Regions from separate parts of the Streptomyces sp. NPDC087844 genome, predicted to be linked through region 1. Evidence: riboswitches for the same ligand, from Rfam matches in the RefSeq annotation. Region 1 holds a riboswitch; each other region holds the start of a gene.
What was found. A riboswitch is a leader RNA that binds a small molecule or an ion and turns the genes downstream of it on or off. The one in region 1 is predicted to bind cyclic di-AMP.
Positions count from the first base shown of each region.

Region 2: it holds a riboswitch for cyclic di-AMP, as region 1 does, so the genes downstream of both, ACIOKD_RS16840 (transglycosylase SLT domain-containing protein) here and ACIOKD_RS29445 (M23 family metallopeptidase) in region 1, are expected to answer to the same signal.
Region 3: it holds a riboswitch for cyclic di-AMP, as region 1 does, so the genes downstream of both, ACIOKD_RS03965 (transglycosylase family protein) here and ACIOKD_RS29445 (M23 family metallopeptidase) in region 1, are expected to answer to the same signal.
Region 4: it holds a riboswitch for cyclic di-AMP, as region 1 does, so the genes downstream of both, ACIOKD_RS03250 (M23 family metallopeptidase) here and ACIOKD_RS29445 (M23 family metallopeptidase) in region 1, are expected to answer to the same signal.

Region 1 covers NZ_JBIUVD010000017.1:191,584-194,784, reverse strand. The annotation lists gene ACIOKD_RS29450 (PrsW family intramembrane metalloprotease) at 1-414, shown strand, start outside; gene ACIOKD_RS29445 (M23 family metallopeptidase) at 487-1,539, opposite strand; cyclic di-AMP (ydaO/yuaA leader) riboswitch at 1,551-1,708, opposite strand; gene ACIOKD_RS29440 (PP2C family protein-serine/threonine phosphatase) at 2,020-3,150, opposite strand.
Region 2 covers NZ_JBIUVD010000007.1:200,336-203,536, forward strand. The annotation lists gene ACIOKD_RS16835 (CocE/NonD family hydrolase) at 1-1,087, shown strand, start outside; cyclic di-AMP (ydaO/yuaA leader) riboswitch at 1,454-1,616, shown strand; gene ACIOKD_RS16840 (transglycosylase SLT domain-containing protein) at 1,621-2,352, shown strand; gene ACIOKD_RS16845 (HAD family hydrolase) at 2,346-3,201, opposite strand, start outside.
Region 3 covers NZ_JBIUVD010000002.1:65,852-69,052, forward strand. The annotation lists gene ACIOKD_RS03955 (cytochrome P450) at 1-341, shown strand, start outside; gene ACIOKD_RS03960 (transglycosylase family protein) at 560-1,462, shown strand; cyclic di-AMP (ydaO/yuaA leader) riboswitch at 1,681-1,851, shown strand; gene ACIOKD_RS03965 (transglycosylase family protein) at 1,856-2,563, shown strand; gene eno (phosphopyruvate hydratase) at 2,970-3,201, shown strand, end outside.
Region 4 covers NZ_JBIUVD010000001.1:809,447-812,647, forward strand. The annotation lists gene ACIOKD_RS03245 (GntR family transcriptional regulator) at 1-481, opposite strand, end outside; gene ACIOKD_RS03250 (M23 family metallopeptidase) at 767-1,552, opposite strand; cyclic di-AMP (ydaO/yuaA leader) riboswitch at 1,565-1,720, opposite strand; gene ACIOKD_RS03255 (M16 family metallopeptidase) at 1,967-3,201, opposite strand, start outside.

The DNA.
Region 1 (3,201 bases):
TGGACGCGCCAGCGCGAACTGGGCACGGTCCGTACGGAACTGCCCTCGTACGCCGTGGCCGGGTGGCTGGCCGCGCCCGAGCCGTTCGTCCTCGGCTCGATGAAGGCACGGCGGCTGGCCCGGGAGTACGCCACGCATCATGGCGGGCGGGACGCGGGGCGTGCGGTGGCGGAGTACGAGGCGTACGCGACGTCGCTGGCGTTTCTGCGGCACCGGGGGCGGCGGGGGCGTGCGGGTGCGGACTTCGCCGTGCGCGAGCGGGAGTTGTTGCACGAGCTGTGGGCGCGGCGGGAGCCGGCGCGCCCCGCGCTGGCGTACGCGGCGCGGGCGACGGCTCCGCCTCCGGCGCCGTGGCCTCTGCCGGGGTACGGGTATCCGCCTCCGTACCCCGTGTACAACCCGTACCGGTCCTGACGCCGTATCGCAGTTCCCCGCGCCCCTGAAGACACAGGACACCCGCCGCGACGCCGGCCGCCGAGATGTGGTTTACGGGTTGAGGCCCTTGCCGCGCAGCCAGGCCATCGGGTCGATCCCGGTGCCGCCGCCGGTGTGGACCTCCAGGTGGAGGTGCGCCCCGGTGACGTTGCCGGTGGCACCCACGCGCCCGATGACGTCGCCCGTGCTGACCTTCTGCCCGACACTGACGCCGATCGACGACTGGTGGGCGTACCAGAGCTCCGTACCGTCGTCGAGCGTGAGGACCGTGCGGTAGCCGTACGAGCCGTTCCAGCCCGCCTCGGTGATCGTGCCGCTGTGAACGGCCTTGATCGGGGTACCCGTGGGAGCGGCGAAGTCCAGACCCGTGTGCTGACCGGAGGACCACAGCGAGCCGGACTGCCCGAAGGTGGAGGTGATCGTGTACGAGGAGGTGGGCAGTGTGAACTGCTTGGCGAGCGCGGCGAAGCGCGCGGCCTCGGCCTTCGCCTTGGCCTCCTCCTCCTTCTTCTCCTTCGCGGCGGCGGCCTTGGCCTTCGCCGCGTCCTGCTCCTTGGCCGCGAGCGTGGCGGCCTTCTTCGCGGCAGCGGCCTCGGCGGCGGCCTGGGCCTCGCGGTCGACCTGGTCCTGCTGGAGTTCGGCCTGGAGCATGATGCGCGAGCGCAGGGCCTCGCCGGCGTCGGCGTTGCCCTCCTCGGCGTCGGCCTCGGTGAGGCCGGCGGCGGTGAGCGCCGTGCTGGAACCCTCCGGGGCCTCTTCGTCGTCGGAGATCAGCGAGCCGACGTTGGGCAGGTCGGGGATCGAGATCGACACCGGCGGCTTGCCGGTCTGCGCGGAGGCCATGCCGCCCGCGCCGACGGCGGCTATGACACCGACGCCCAGAACGGTGGAGCTGCGGGCGAGTCCCCCGCCACGCTGCTTGGAGACGCGGTGCCGGCCGCGGACGGGAGGAACGGTCTCCGCGCTCGGATTCCAGACCTCCCAGGTCTCGTCGTCCTTGCGGGCGCCGAAGGCGAAGGTGTCGGGCTTCTTCTCGCCCGAGGTCTCTCCCGTCACCTCGTCCGGTATGAACGACGGTGTGGGGGCAGGCCTGTTGAACGCCACGTGGGCGCGCTCCTTTCCTTCCTTCTCGCCTACCGGGTTAGCTGACGGGTTCGGAGCAGGAAGGTCTCCTACGCGCGTCAACCGCGGTGTTCACCACCACGAAAGACCCGCGATTCACCCCATGTAGGTGGTTCCCCGGTTCCCTTGCGGGATTCGGCGCGTGCGCACGGAGCCGTCTCTTGTGACGGCTGGGACACCGCGCTGCGTTATCGAACGTTAATAGACGCAGGCACCGGATTCCAAGCTGTTCTTGATGATCGTTACGGCTCCCGGCCTGGACTTAAACACTGTGAGCGGGGTAAATCGGGCGAGTTGCTCGCCATTCACAGGTACCGCTTTTGTTGATGGTGCGTCAGTTGCTATGCGCAGGGGCGTCGTTCGACTACTGCAGGTGATATAGGTCCGGAGCGGCGCCCAACACCCTCCCAGCCGTAGCCGTCAGCCCGTAGCCCTCAGCCCTCAGCCCCCAGCCCCCAGCCCTTACGGCCGTCGCACGGCGAGCAGCGCCATGTCGTCCGTGCCCCCGCCCCCGGCGTACCGGGCCACGTCGTCCACCAGCTCGGCGAGCAGCGCGTCGGGGCCGGCGAAGTCCCGCCCGGACAGCCATCGCACCGGATCGAAGAAGACGCCCCGCTCGTCCCGGGCCTCGGACAGCCCGTCCGTGTAGAAGAGCAGCATGGCGCCGCACGGCAGCTCCTCCTCCTGCGCGCGGTCGGGCCAGGCGCCCAGGTCGCCCATCCCGAGCGGCAGCGCGGGTTCCGCCGCGGCGAGCGTGTGTACGGTTCCGTCGCCGCGCAGCAGGAGCGGTCCGGGGTGGCCGCGGTTGACGAGTCGGACGCGCTGGGCGCCGTGCGGGATCTCGGCGAGCACGGCGGTGATGAAGCCCTCGAAGACCTCGACGCTGTCGCGCCGCACACCCTCACGCATCAGTGACCGCTCCAGCCGCTGGGCGACCGCCTCCAGGGTGGTCTCCTGTTCGGCGGCCTCCCGGAACGCACCGATGACGACGGCCACGGCGGCGACCGCGCCCATGCCCTTCCCTCTGACGTCGCCCACGACGAGCCGTACGCCGTGCGGGGTGTCCTGCACGGCGTAGAGGTCGCCCCCGATGAGCGCGTCGGTCTGCGCCGCCACGTATCTGACCGCGAGGTCGAGCCCGCCGGTCCGCGCGGCCGGTTCGGGCAGTACGGCCCGTTGGGTGGCCTCGGCGATCTCGTGGGCGGAGGCCAGGCGGGCGTTGCCCAGGCTCACGAGCCGGTTGATGACGACGGCGAGGCAGGCCACGACGGCCACGGTGGCGATCTCGGTGATCCCGCTCGCGTCGATGGCGAACCGCAGGCTCACGAGGACCATGGCCGCCGTCCCCGCGACGCCCGTCCACACGGTGGCGCCGCGCGACAGCAGGGGCGCGGCGACGAGCGAGGCGGCCGAGAGGAAGGGCGCGGCGGTGAAGTACCGCGGGGTGAGGAGGTCGTAGAGGACACCGGCGACGATCAGCAGCGCGGGCAGCACGCGGACGACCGCACGGGTGCGGGGGTACAGTCCGGTCCGCTTGTCCGGCGGCTCGACGGAACCCGGCGACCGCTGCTCGACCGCTCGTCGCCCGTTCACACGTCTCCTGCCCTCGACCTCGCTCAGTCCAGAGTTCCGGGACCGGCGGGG
Region 2 (3,201 bases), on a different contig from region 1:
CGGGGTGATGTCCGAACCGCTCCTGCGCTCGTACGTCAGCGACTCGCACCCTCCCGCGACGGTGTACCCGGTGCTGCCCGGCCGCTGGGTCGGTGACCCCGCCTGGCCCTCTCCCCTGGTCGCCCACGTCCCGTACGCGCTCCAGGGTGCTCCTGTGGTGGTGCGCTCCCCCCAGCACACCGGGCTGGACGCCGGCCGCTTCTTCCCCTTCGGCAACGAGGCGGACCTGCCGCCGGACCAGCGGGAGGAGGACGCGCGGTCGGTGTGCTTCGAGTTCGACGTCCAGGAAGAGACCTGGGTACTGGGCCGCCCGCGCGTGCGCCTGAGGCTCACCTCGCCGGTGATGCGTGGACAAGTAGTGGCCCGTCTGTGCGACGTGGCCCCCGACGGCTCCTCGACCCTGGTCACCCGAGGCGTCCTGAACCTGACAGCCCGTCACGGTCGTGACCAGGTGGTTCTCTGGAAACCGGGCTCTACGGAGGAGGTGCTTTTCGAGCTGAACGGCATCGGCCACGCCTTCCCTCCGGGCCATCGCATCCGGCTCGCGGTCTCCTCCGCGTACTGGCCGTGGATCTGGCCCCAGCCTGGCTCGGAGGCGGGCTTCACCCTCACTCCGTCGGGGAGCGCGCTGGAACTCCCGCTCCGCGCACAGGAGTCGGACCCCTCCATCGTGTTCGAGGAACCGGAACAGTCGGCTCCGCTGGGCGTGAACTTCCCCGCCACACTGGACGAGCCGCGCCCAGAACGCCTCGTGGTCCGCGATGTGGCCAAGGGTGAATGGCGCCTGGAAGTCGATCCGCGGTACGGCGGCACCCGCGTCTATCCGGACGGCCTCGAATTCACCGAGGACGCGTTGGAGACGTACACGATCAATGAGTCCGACCCGTTGTCGGCACGCACGCGGTCCGACTGGTCCGTCCGGCTGCACCGGCCGGACATGCCGTGGGACGCGAGCGTCGAGACGCGCTCCGAAATCAGTTGCGACGAGACGGACTTCATCACGGCGAACGAAGTGATCTGCAAGGACGGCGACGAAGTGGTGTTCCACCGCACCTGGGAGAAACGCATTCCGCGCACGGCGGGATGAGTCGGGACGGGTTCGCGTACTCCTGCAACCACCCACGGCGACCGGTACCCGGCATCCGGTATCCGGCTACCCGGCATCCGACATGGCGGCACTCGCAGAACGCTGCGTATCACCTTTTTTATGGACATCGGGCACCGGTGCCAGTGAATTGGGTCACGCCCACCCGAAGTGATCGTTTTGTCGAGCCGGTCGATTTCCCTTTACAGAAGCCAAGTTGAACTTTGCCTTCCGTTTTGATCAAGCGATATTCGTCCGACAAGGCAGTTCATGGCCGTCGCTGTGCGAATTCGGGGCTTGTTCACAACATGTGCTCTCGCATACGTTCACGTCACTCCGGACGGAACGCCTAATCCTGCCGCCGCCCGGAAATCCCAGTCACCCATTCACTCGCGTACGGCAGGAGCGGGGGACCCAGGTAAGCCGCCGGTCCGGATATCGGAACGGCTAGGGGTCAAGTCGCGCCCACCACGCGGCCGGGCATCTCCCGCCCGAACCCGACAGCTCACCTCGCAGGCGCCGGAGAGGAATTCGCCATGCCCGCACGAGGCAAGCACCGCCGCCCCAGAAACAGCGCCCTCACCCGTGGCATCGTCGCCGCCGGGACGGGCGGAGCCGCACTCGCGCTCCCCCTCGTGGGGGCCACCGGCGCCCAGGCCGCCCCGAACGCGGTCCCGCAGGTCTCGCTGGTCACCTACAAGGTGGTCGAGGGCGACACCCTGACCAAGATCGCCAAGTCGCACACCACGGGCGACTGGAAGAAGCTCTACAAGGCCAACCGCGCGGTCATCGGCGACGACCCGGCGGTCATCCGGCCGGGCCTCAAGCTCACCGTGGGCACGAAGAACGGCCAGACCTCGGCCAAGACCGCCAAGACCGCCAAGGCAGCCACGACGTCCAAGGCGTCCACGGCCTCCGCCGTCACCCCGGCCTCCGCGACGACCTACACGGACGACCTCGACGGCTGGATCAAGCAGTCCCTGGACGTCATGGCCCAGCAGGGCATACCGGGCACCTACGACGGCATCTACCGCAACATCATCCGCGAGTCGTCGGGCAATCCGCAGGCCATGAACAACTGGGACTCCAACGCGGTCGCCGGTACGCCGTCGAAGGGGCTTCTGCAGGTCATCGACCCGACCTTCTCGGCGTACCACGTGACCGGTACGTCGCTGGACCCGTTCGACCCGGTCGCCAACATCACGGCGGCGTGCAACTACGCCGCCGCGCGCTACGGCTCGATCGACAACGTCTTCGGCGCCTACTGACCGACCCGTCGGCCGACCCGGGGGCCCGTCCCCCGGTCGGTCCGGTCGGTCCGGTCGGTCCGGTCGGTCCGGTCGGTCCGGTCGGTCCGGTCGGTGGGGAACATGCGCTCCAGGACCACCGCGATACCGTCGTCCTCGTTCGAGAGAGTGATCTCGTCGGCCACGGACTTGAGTTCGGGATGCGCGTTGGCCATCGCGACCCCGCGCGCGGCCCAGTCGAACATGGGGATGTCGTTCGGCATGTCTCCGAAGGCGATGGTCTGCGCCGACGTGAGGCCCAGCCGGGCGGCGGCGAGCGCGAGGCCCGTCGCCTTCGTGATGCCGCATGGCTGGAGTTCGACGGTGCCGGGCCCTGACATCGTCACGGTGGCGAGGGAACCGACCGCTCCACGGGCGGCGGACGCCAACTCGTCGTCGGAGAGCAGGGGATGACGCAGCAGCACCTTGCTGATGGGCTGATTCCAGAGGTCGTCGCGCCGCAGCACCCGTACCGCCGGAAGCGTCGGGTGGGGCATCTCGTAACCCGGCTCGATGAGCGTGAGACCGTCGACCCCGTCCTGGTCGACGGCCGCGTACACCTCGCCGACCTCCGCCTCGATCTTGCCGAGAGCCACCTCGGCCAGCTCTCGTTCGAGCGTGACGGACCACACCATGCGGTCCGCGCCGGCGTCGTACAACTGCGCGCCCTGTCCGCACACCGCGAGACCCTGGCTGCCGAGTTCGTCCAGCAGCGGCCGTACGCGCGGGGCGGGGCGCCCCGTCACCACGAGGTGTCGGGCGCCTGCCCCGACCGCCATCGCCAGCGCCGCGCGCGACCGGTCCGAGAAGGTGTCGTCGCCGCGCAGCAGC
Region 3 (3,201 bases), on a different contig from region 1:
CCGAACCGCTCAGCGTCGGCGGTCAGGACATCGCCGCCGGTGACCCCGTACTCGTCGTGCTCGCGGCGGCCGACCGTGATCCCGGCCGGTTCGAGGACCCGGACACGCTCGACCTCTCCCGCAGTGACAACCAACACCTCGGTTACGGGCACGGAATCCACTACTGCCTCGGCGCGCCCCTCGCCCGGCTGGAGGGCCGGACCGCGCTGGCGACGCTGCTGACCCGCCTGCCCGACCTGCGACTCGCGGGAGATTCGGCGGATTTGAGGTGGCGTGGCGGGCTCATCATGCGTGGGTTGCGCACGCTTCCGGTGGAGTTCACCCCGGTCGCGAAGTCTTGACGGAAGTTCTGCGGCTGTAGCACCGAAGGCAACGGAAGGTGAGACTCCGTCAACTCTGTGATCTTCACGTTATCTGCGCTGCATCGACTTGTGACAAGAGTTCGAGTGCCACTACGTTCACCCATCAATGCGGCAGGTCCGCCCGTCGCAGCAGTCACGAGCACGGCTTTCCGCCGTGCCCCGTGCGTACTCCTTGCTGTCACGCGAAAGGCAACCGCATGCTCTCCGGGAACGGCCGCCATCGTCGCCCCCGCCAGGCCCCGGCGCTCCTCGTCGCCGCCGGCGTGGCCGGATCGGCCATCGCGATCCCCCTGCTCGGTGCGAGCGGCGCGAGTGCCGCCAGCGGCACGACCTGGGACGCGGTCGCCGAGTGTGAGAGCGGTGGCTCATGGAGCGCCGACACCGGCAACGGGCTCTACGGCGGCCTCCAGATGAACCAGGAGACCTGGGAGGAACACGGTGGCCTCGACTACGCGCCGAGCGCCGACCAGGCCAGCCGTTCGCAGCAGATAGCCGTCGCCGAGAAGATCCTCGCGGACCAGGGGACGAGCGCCTGGGTGACCTGTGGTCTCGTCGCCGGTCTGACGCAGGACTCCGACTCCGCCGACGTCGACACGGGCCTCGCCGAGGACTCTCCGAGCCCGTCGGCCGACGCGGACGCGACAAAGGGGAGCGACGGCGCGAAGTCCGACTCCTCGACGGACTCCGATGCGAAGTCCTCCGACGACTCCGCCTCGGAGTCACAGAGAACGGACAGCTCGTCCGCGGACACCAAGGCGAAGAGTGACGACTCGGACAAGTCGTCCCAGAATGACGACGCTTCGGCCGACGCGGCCGCGGACAACTCCGGCCGTCATCGGGGTGGCAGCGCCGAAGAGGTCGACATGGCCCCCCGCGCTGACGACTACGCCGGCCGGCACGCCTCGCGCATCGACAGCACCTCACGCGTCCTCGCCGACGAAGGCTCGTACGCGGTCCGTTCCGGGGACAGTCTCTCCAGCATCGCCGACTCCCTTGGTGTCGACGGCGGGTGGAGCGAGCTCTATGCCGCGAACAAGGACAGCATCGGCGCCGACCCGGACTTCATCATCCCCGGTCAGCGCATCACGGTCGACGGCTGAGCGGCATCGAGCAAGTAGTGATCAAGGCGCCGAATCGGGCGAAAACCAGCGGTAGTTCGCGCTGAATGTCCGATTTGGCGAATTGAGACATGGATCTCAACACCCCTGATCGTCTTTGAAATTCGGCGCGGCCCGTGTCTACGGTCGTGACCGCTCGCCATTGGTGAGCCCCGACGGTCGCACGCCGAATCCTGCCAACGGCCGTACGGGAACAGTCGTCGCGTAAAGCGCCGTAGGCAGGAGCGGGGGACCCAAGGTAAGTGCCGGAACCGGTCGTCGAGACCGGGTACGGCTTGGGGTTAAGCCGTGTGACAGCAGTGTCGCGCGGCCGGGCAACTCACTTGGCCCGAACCCGACAGCTCACCTCGCAGGCGTCGGTGAGGGGATCACTTCATGCTGCTTTCGAGCAAGGGCAAGCACCGTCGCCCGACACTTGCCAACCGGACTACCCGTCTCGCCACGCTGGCCGGTGTCACCACCGCCGCCGTCGCCGTCCCGCTGATGGGCGCCACGGGCGCCTCCGCCGCCACTGCCTCCGAGTGGGACACCGTCGCCCAGTGCGAGTCCGGCGGCAACTGGTCGATCAACACCGGGAACGGCTACTACGGCGGCCTGCAGTTCTCGTCCTCCACCTGGGCCGCGTACGGCGGCAGTTCGTACGCCTCCACCGCCGACCAGGCGTCCAAGTCCCAGCAGATAGCCGTCGCCGAGAAGGTCCTCGCGAGCCAGGGCAAGGGTGCCTGGCCGAGCTGCGGCGTGGGCCTGTCCGGCGCCTCGACCGGTGGCTCCACCGCCCCCTCGGGCTCCGACAGCTCCAACCAGGGCACCTCGCAGCCGCAGCAGCAGAACTCGCAGTCCTCCGAGGAGCGCGCCTCGCGTTCCCAGGACCGTCCGGCCGCGAAGAAGACCGTCGAGACCCCGACCGGCAAGAAGGTCGAGAAGGGCGACGGCGAGTACAAGGTCGTCAAGGGCGACACCCTCAGCGGGATCGCCGACAAGAAGAACGTCAAGGGCGGCTGGGCGAAGCTGTACAAGCTGAACGACGACATCGTCGACGACGCCGACTTCATCTTCCCGGGCCAGCAGCTGCACCTCAGCTGAACCCCGGCTGACGGTGGCGCCGGATGTCCGGTCGAGGCACTGGCCGCTCGGCCTCGACCGGAAGTCCGGCCCACATCCGAATCGCCGCTGAACCACAGCGCTCTCACATCCGTGTCCTTCATAGTGGAGGCCTCGTGAGGGCCACCCCCGTCCCCCACGGGCTCCCCGCTCCGGTGCGTGTTCCCCCGTACGCACCGGGGCGGGGCTTTTCTGTGAGTGCCTCCGCCCCTGCCTCCGCCCGCGTCTTTGTTCCGTTCGGAAACAATTTCCTCTCGGTTCTGTCCAGGAGGCGGTCGAGGGCTGGCCGATCCCCGGCAGCCGGTTAGGCTCATCCCGCGGGGCCACCACGGCCTGCGCGCAACCGGGCCTCCGGCCCGGCACAGCTTGTGTCACATCCCAGAAGGAGATGCTCGTGCCGTCCATCGACGTCGTCGTAGCCCGGGAAATCCTGGACTCCCGAGGCAACCCCACGGTCGAGGTCGAGGTCGGCCTCGACGACGGCAGCACGGGTCGTGCCGCCGTTCCGTCCGGCGCCTCCACCGGTGCCTTCGAAGCAGTCGAGCTCCGTGACGGAGACCCCAACCGCTACCTCGGCAAGGGTGTCGAGAAGGCCGTCCTCGCCGTCATCGAGCAGATCG
Region 4 (3,201 bases), on a different contig from region 1:
CGACCGAGTACATCCAGGCGATCTTGTGCCGCAGCTGGCCGAGCGTCGAGGTCAGCGCCGGGCTGCCCGAGGACTGCGCGAGCGTCTCGTGGAACCAGCCGCCGAGCGAGCGCAGATCCTCGCTGTTGCCCCGCCTCGCCCGCTCCTGACCGAGCCTGACCAGGCCGCGCAGCACCTTGAGATGGGCCTCGGTGCGCCGCTGGGCGGCACGGGCGGCGCCCAGTGGCTCCAGCAGCACGCGCATCTCCAGGAGGTCGGCGGCCTCCTGCTCCGTGGGTTCCGCGACGCACGCGCCCGCGTGCCGACGGGTGACCACGAAGCCCTCCGCCTCCAGGGTGCGCAGCGCCTCGCGCACGGGAACCCGCGAGACGCCGTAGCGGCGCGCGAGCAGTTCTTCGGTGAGCCGGCTGCCGCGCTCGTAGACACCCGCGACGATGTCGTCCCGGATCGCCGTGCATACCGAGCGCGCGGGAATACGCATGACCGGACCTCCGCCTTAATCCCCGCGAAACGCGGTCGATTGACGCTTGTTCGGTGACTCTATTGCAGAGAACGGGAAATTCCGAAGGCAGCCGGGAATCCATGGATATTTTTTGGACACACCGCGCTTGTGAACAGGCAGTCGTCCGGTGCGAAAGTGACCGGAAGCCGTCCGAAGGCGCGAAGGCCCCGGCTCGGTGAGCCGGGGCCGGGGCCTTCGACGGAGGCTGCCGTGCGGCAGTGCGGTGCCGTGCGGCAGTGCGGTGCGGTGCGGGGTGCCGTGCGGTCAGACGTTCACGCCGTGCCCGCGAAGGTACGCGACGGGGTCCATGTCGGATCCGTACTCCGCGGTCGTCCGCGCCTCGAAGTGCAGGTGCGCCCCCGTGACGTTGCCGGTCGCCCCGGAGAGGGCTATCTGCTGTCCCGGAGTGACCGTCTGGCCGACCGAGACACCGATGGACGAGAGATGCCCGTACTGGGTGTACGTGCCGTCAACCATCTTGATGACGACCTGGTTGCCGTAGGAGCCGCCCCAGCCTGCCTCCACGACGGTGCCGGAGCCCACCGCGTGCACGGCGGTACCACTGGCGGCGTGGAAGTCGATGCCGGTGTGGCTGCCGGAGGACCAGACGCCGCCACCGGCCTGGTAGGAGGTGGAGACGTACGAGCCGGTGATCGGCGCGGTGTAGGCGTTGAGGCGCTTGCGCTCGGCCTCGCGGGCCGCACGGACCTTGGCCTCGCGCTCCTCCTCGGCCTTCGCCTTGGCCTTGGCCGCGGCTTCCGCCGCACGCTTCTCAGCGGCGGCCTCGGCCTTCTCGCGGGCGGCGGCCTGCTCGGCGGCCTGGCGCTGGGCGGCGGCCTGCGCGTCGATCTCGTGGGCGACCAGGTCGTCCATGGTGACGGCCTTGAGGGGACCTGTCTGCTCGATCTCGCTCTCGGCGGCGAACGCCGGGGCGGCCAGCGTGCCCACGACACCGGTGGTGGCCAGGGCGGCGACGCCGACGGTCCTGCGGGTGGTGCGCGTCATGCGGCTGGGAAGACGGTGCTTCCCTGTGGCGCGGGTGAACGCCATGAAGTGGCTGGTCCTTTCCTTCCTTCTCGCCTACCGGGTTAGCTGACGGGTTCGGAGCAGGAAGGTCTCCTACGGACCCCCTTCGGGAAGGGCGTCCGATTCACCCCAGGGACATGGGTCCCCGGCTCCCCTGGCTCGCGCCGTACGGGGACTCGGCGATGACTGTCCGGTGCCGCGGACGCGGCGCAGTGCCTGACGAACAGCCGGACCGACGCTAAGCGGCGCCTCTTTCAATAGACAAACGGATCACCATTTTTGTAGCGCACGCCACAGGGCAGACAGGCAACTTCCCTGCAATACGGACACACCGTGGGCGTAGAAGGACAGGAAAGGGCCCGGGTGACTCGTCCAGCCACCCGGGCCCCGGCCGTGACAGGTCCTGCTCGATCTCAGGCCCTGCCCGGTCACCGATCCCTACTCGGCTCGCACGACGCTGACTTCGCCGACGCCGAGGGCCCTGACGGGCTCCTCGATCTGCGCCGCGTCACCGACGAGGACGGTCACCAGACGGTCCACCGGGAACGCGTTCACGGCTGCCGCGGTGGCCTCCACGGTGCCGGTCGCGGCGAGCTGCTTGTACAGCGTCGCCTGGAAGTCGTCCGGCAGATGCTGTTCGACCTGGTCGGCGAGCGTGCCCGCGACGGCGCCCGCGGTCTCGTACTTCAGGGGCGCCACACCCACCAGGTTCTGCACGGCGACATCGCGCTCGGCGTCCGTCAGGCCCTCGGCTGCGAGGGTGCGCAGCACCTTCCACAGGTCGTCGAGCGCCGGGCCGGTGTTCGGGGTGTCCACGGAGCCGCTGATGGCGAGCATCGAGACGCCCGTCCCGTCCGGAGCGGAGCGCAGCACCTGGCCGAACGCCCGCACACCGTAGGTGTATCCCTTCTCCTCGCGCAGGACACGGTCCAGGCGCGAGGTGAGGGTGCCACCGAGGCAGTACGTGCCGAGCACCTGGGCGGGCCACACGCGGTCGTGCCGGTCCGCGCCGACGCGGCCGATGAGCAGCTGCGTCTGGACGGCTCCGGGCCGGTCGACGATGATCACGCGGCCGGTGTCGTCGGCGGTCACCGAGGGCACGGGGCGCGCCTGGGCCTGCGATCCGGTCCAGGCACCGAGCGTGTCCCCGAGCAGCGCGTCGAGGTCGACGTCCGTGAGGTCGCCGACGACGACCGCGGTGGCCGTGGCGGGGCGCACGTGCTTCTCGTAGAAGGCGCGGACGGCCGCCGAGTCGATCGCGGTGACCGTCTCCTCGGTGCCCTGGCGCGGACGCGACATCCGCAAGTCCGCCGGGAAGAGCTGCCGGGACAGCTCCTTGGCGGCCCGCCGGGCCGGGTTGGCGCTCTCGTGCGGGATCTCGTCGAGCCGGTTGCGCACCAGCCGCTCGATCTCGCCGTCCTCGAAGGCGGGTGCCCTGAGGGCGTCGGCGAGCAGGCCGAGCGCCTTGGGCAGGCGGGAGACGGGGACTTCGAGGCTGAGCCGTACGCCGGGGTGGTCCGCGTGGGCGTCGAGCGTGGCGCCGCAGCGCTCCAGCTCGGCGGCGAACTCCTCGGCCGAGTGCTTGTCGGTGCCCTCCGAGAAGGCCCGCGCCATGATCGTGGCGATGCCGTCGAGGCCCTTGGGCTCGGCCTCCAGCGGGGCGTCCAGGAGGA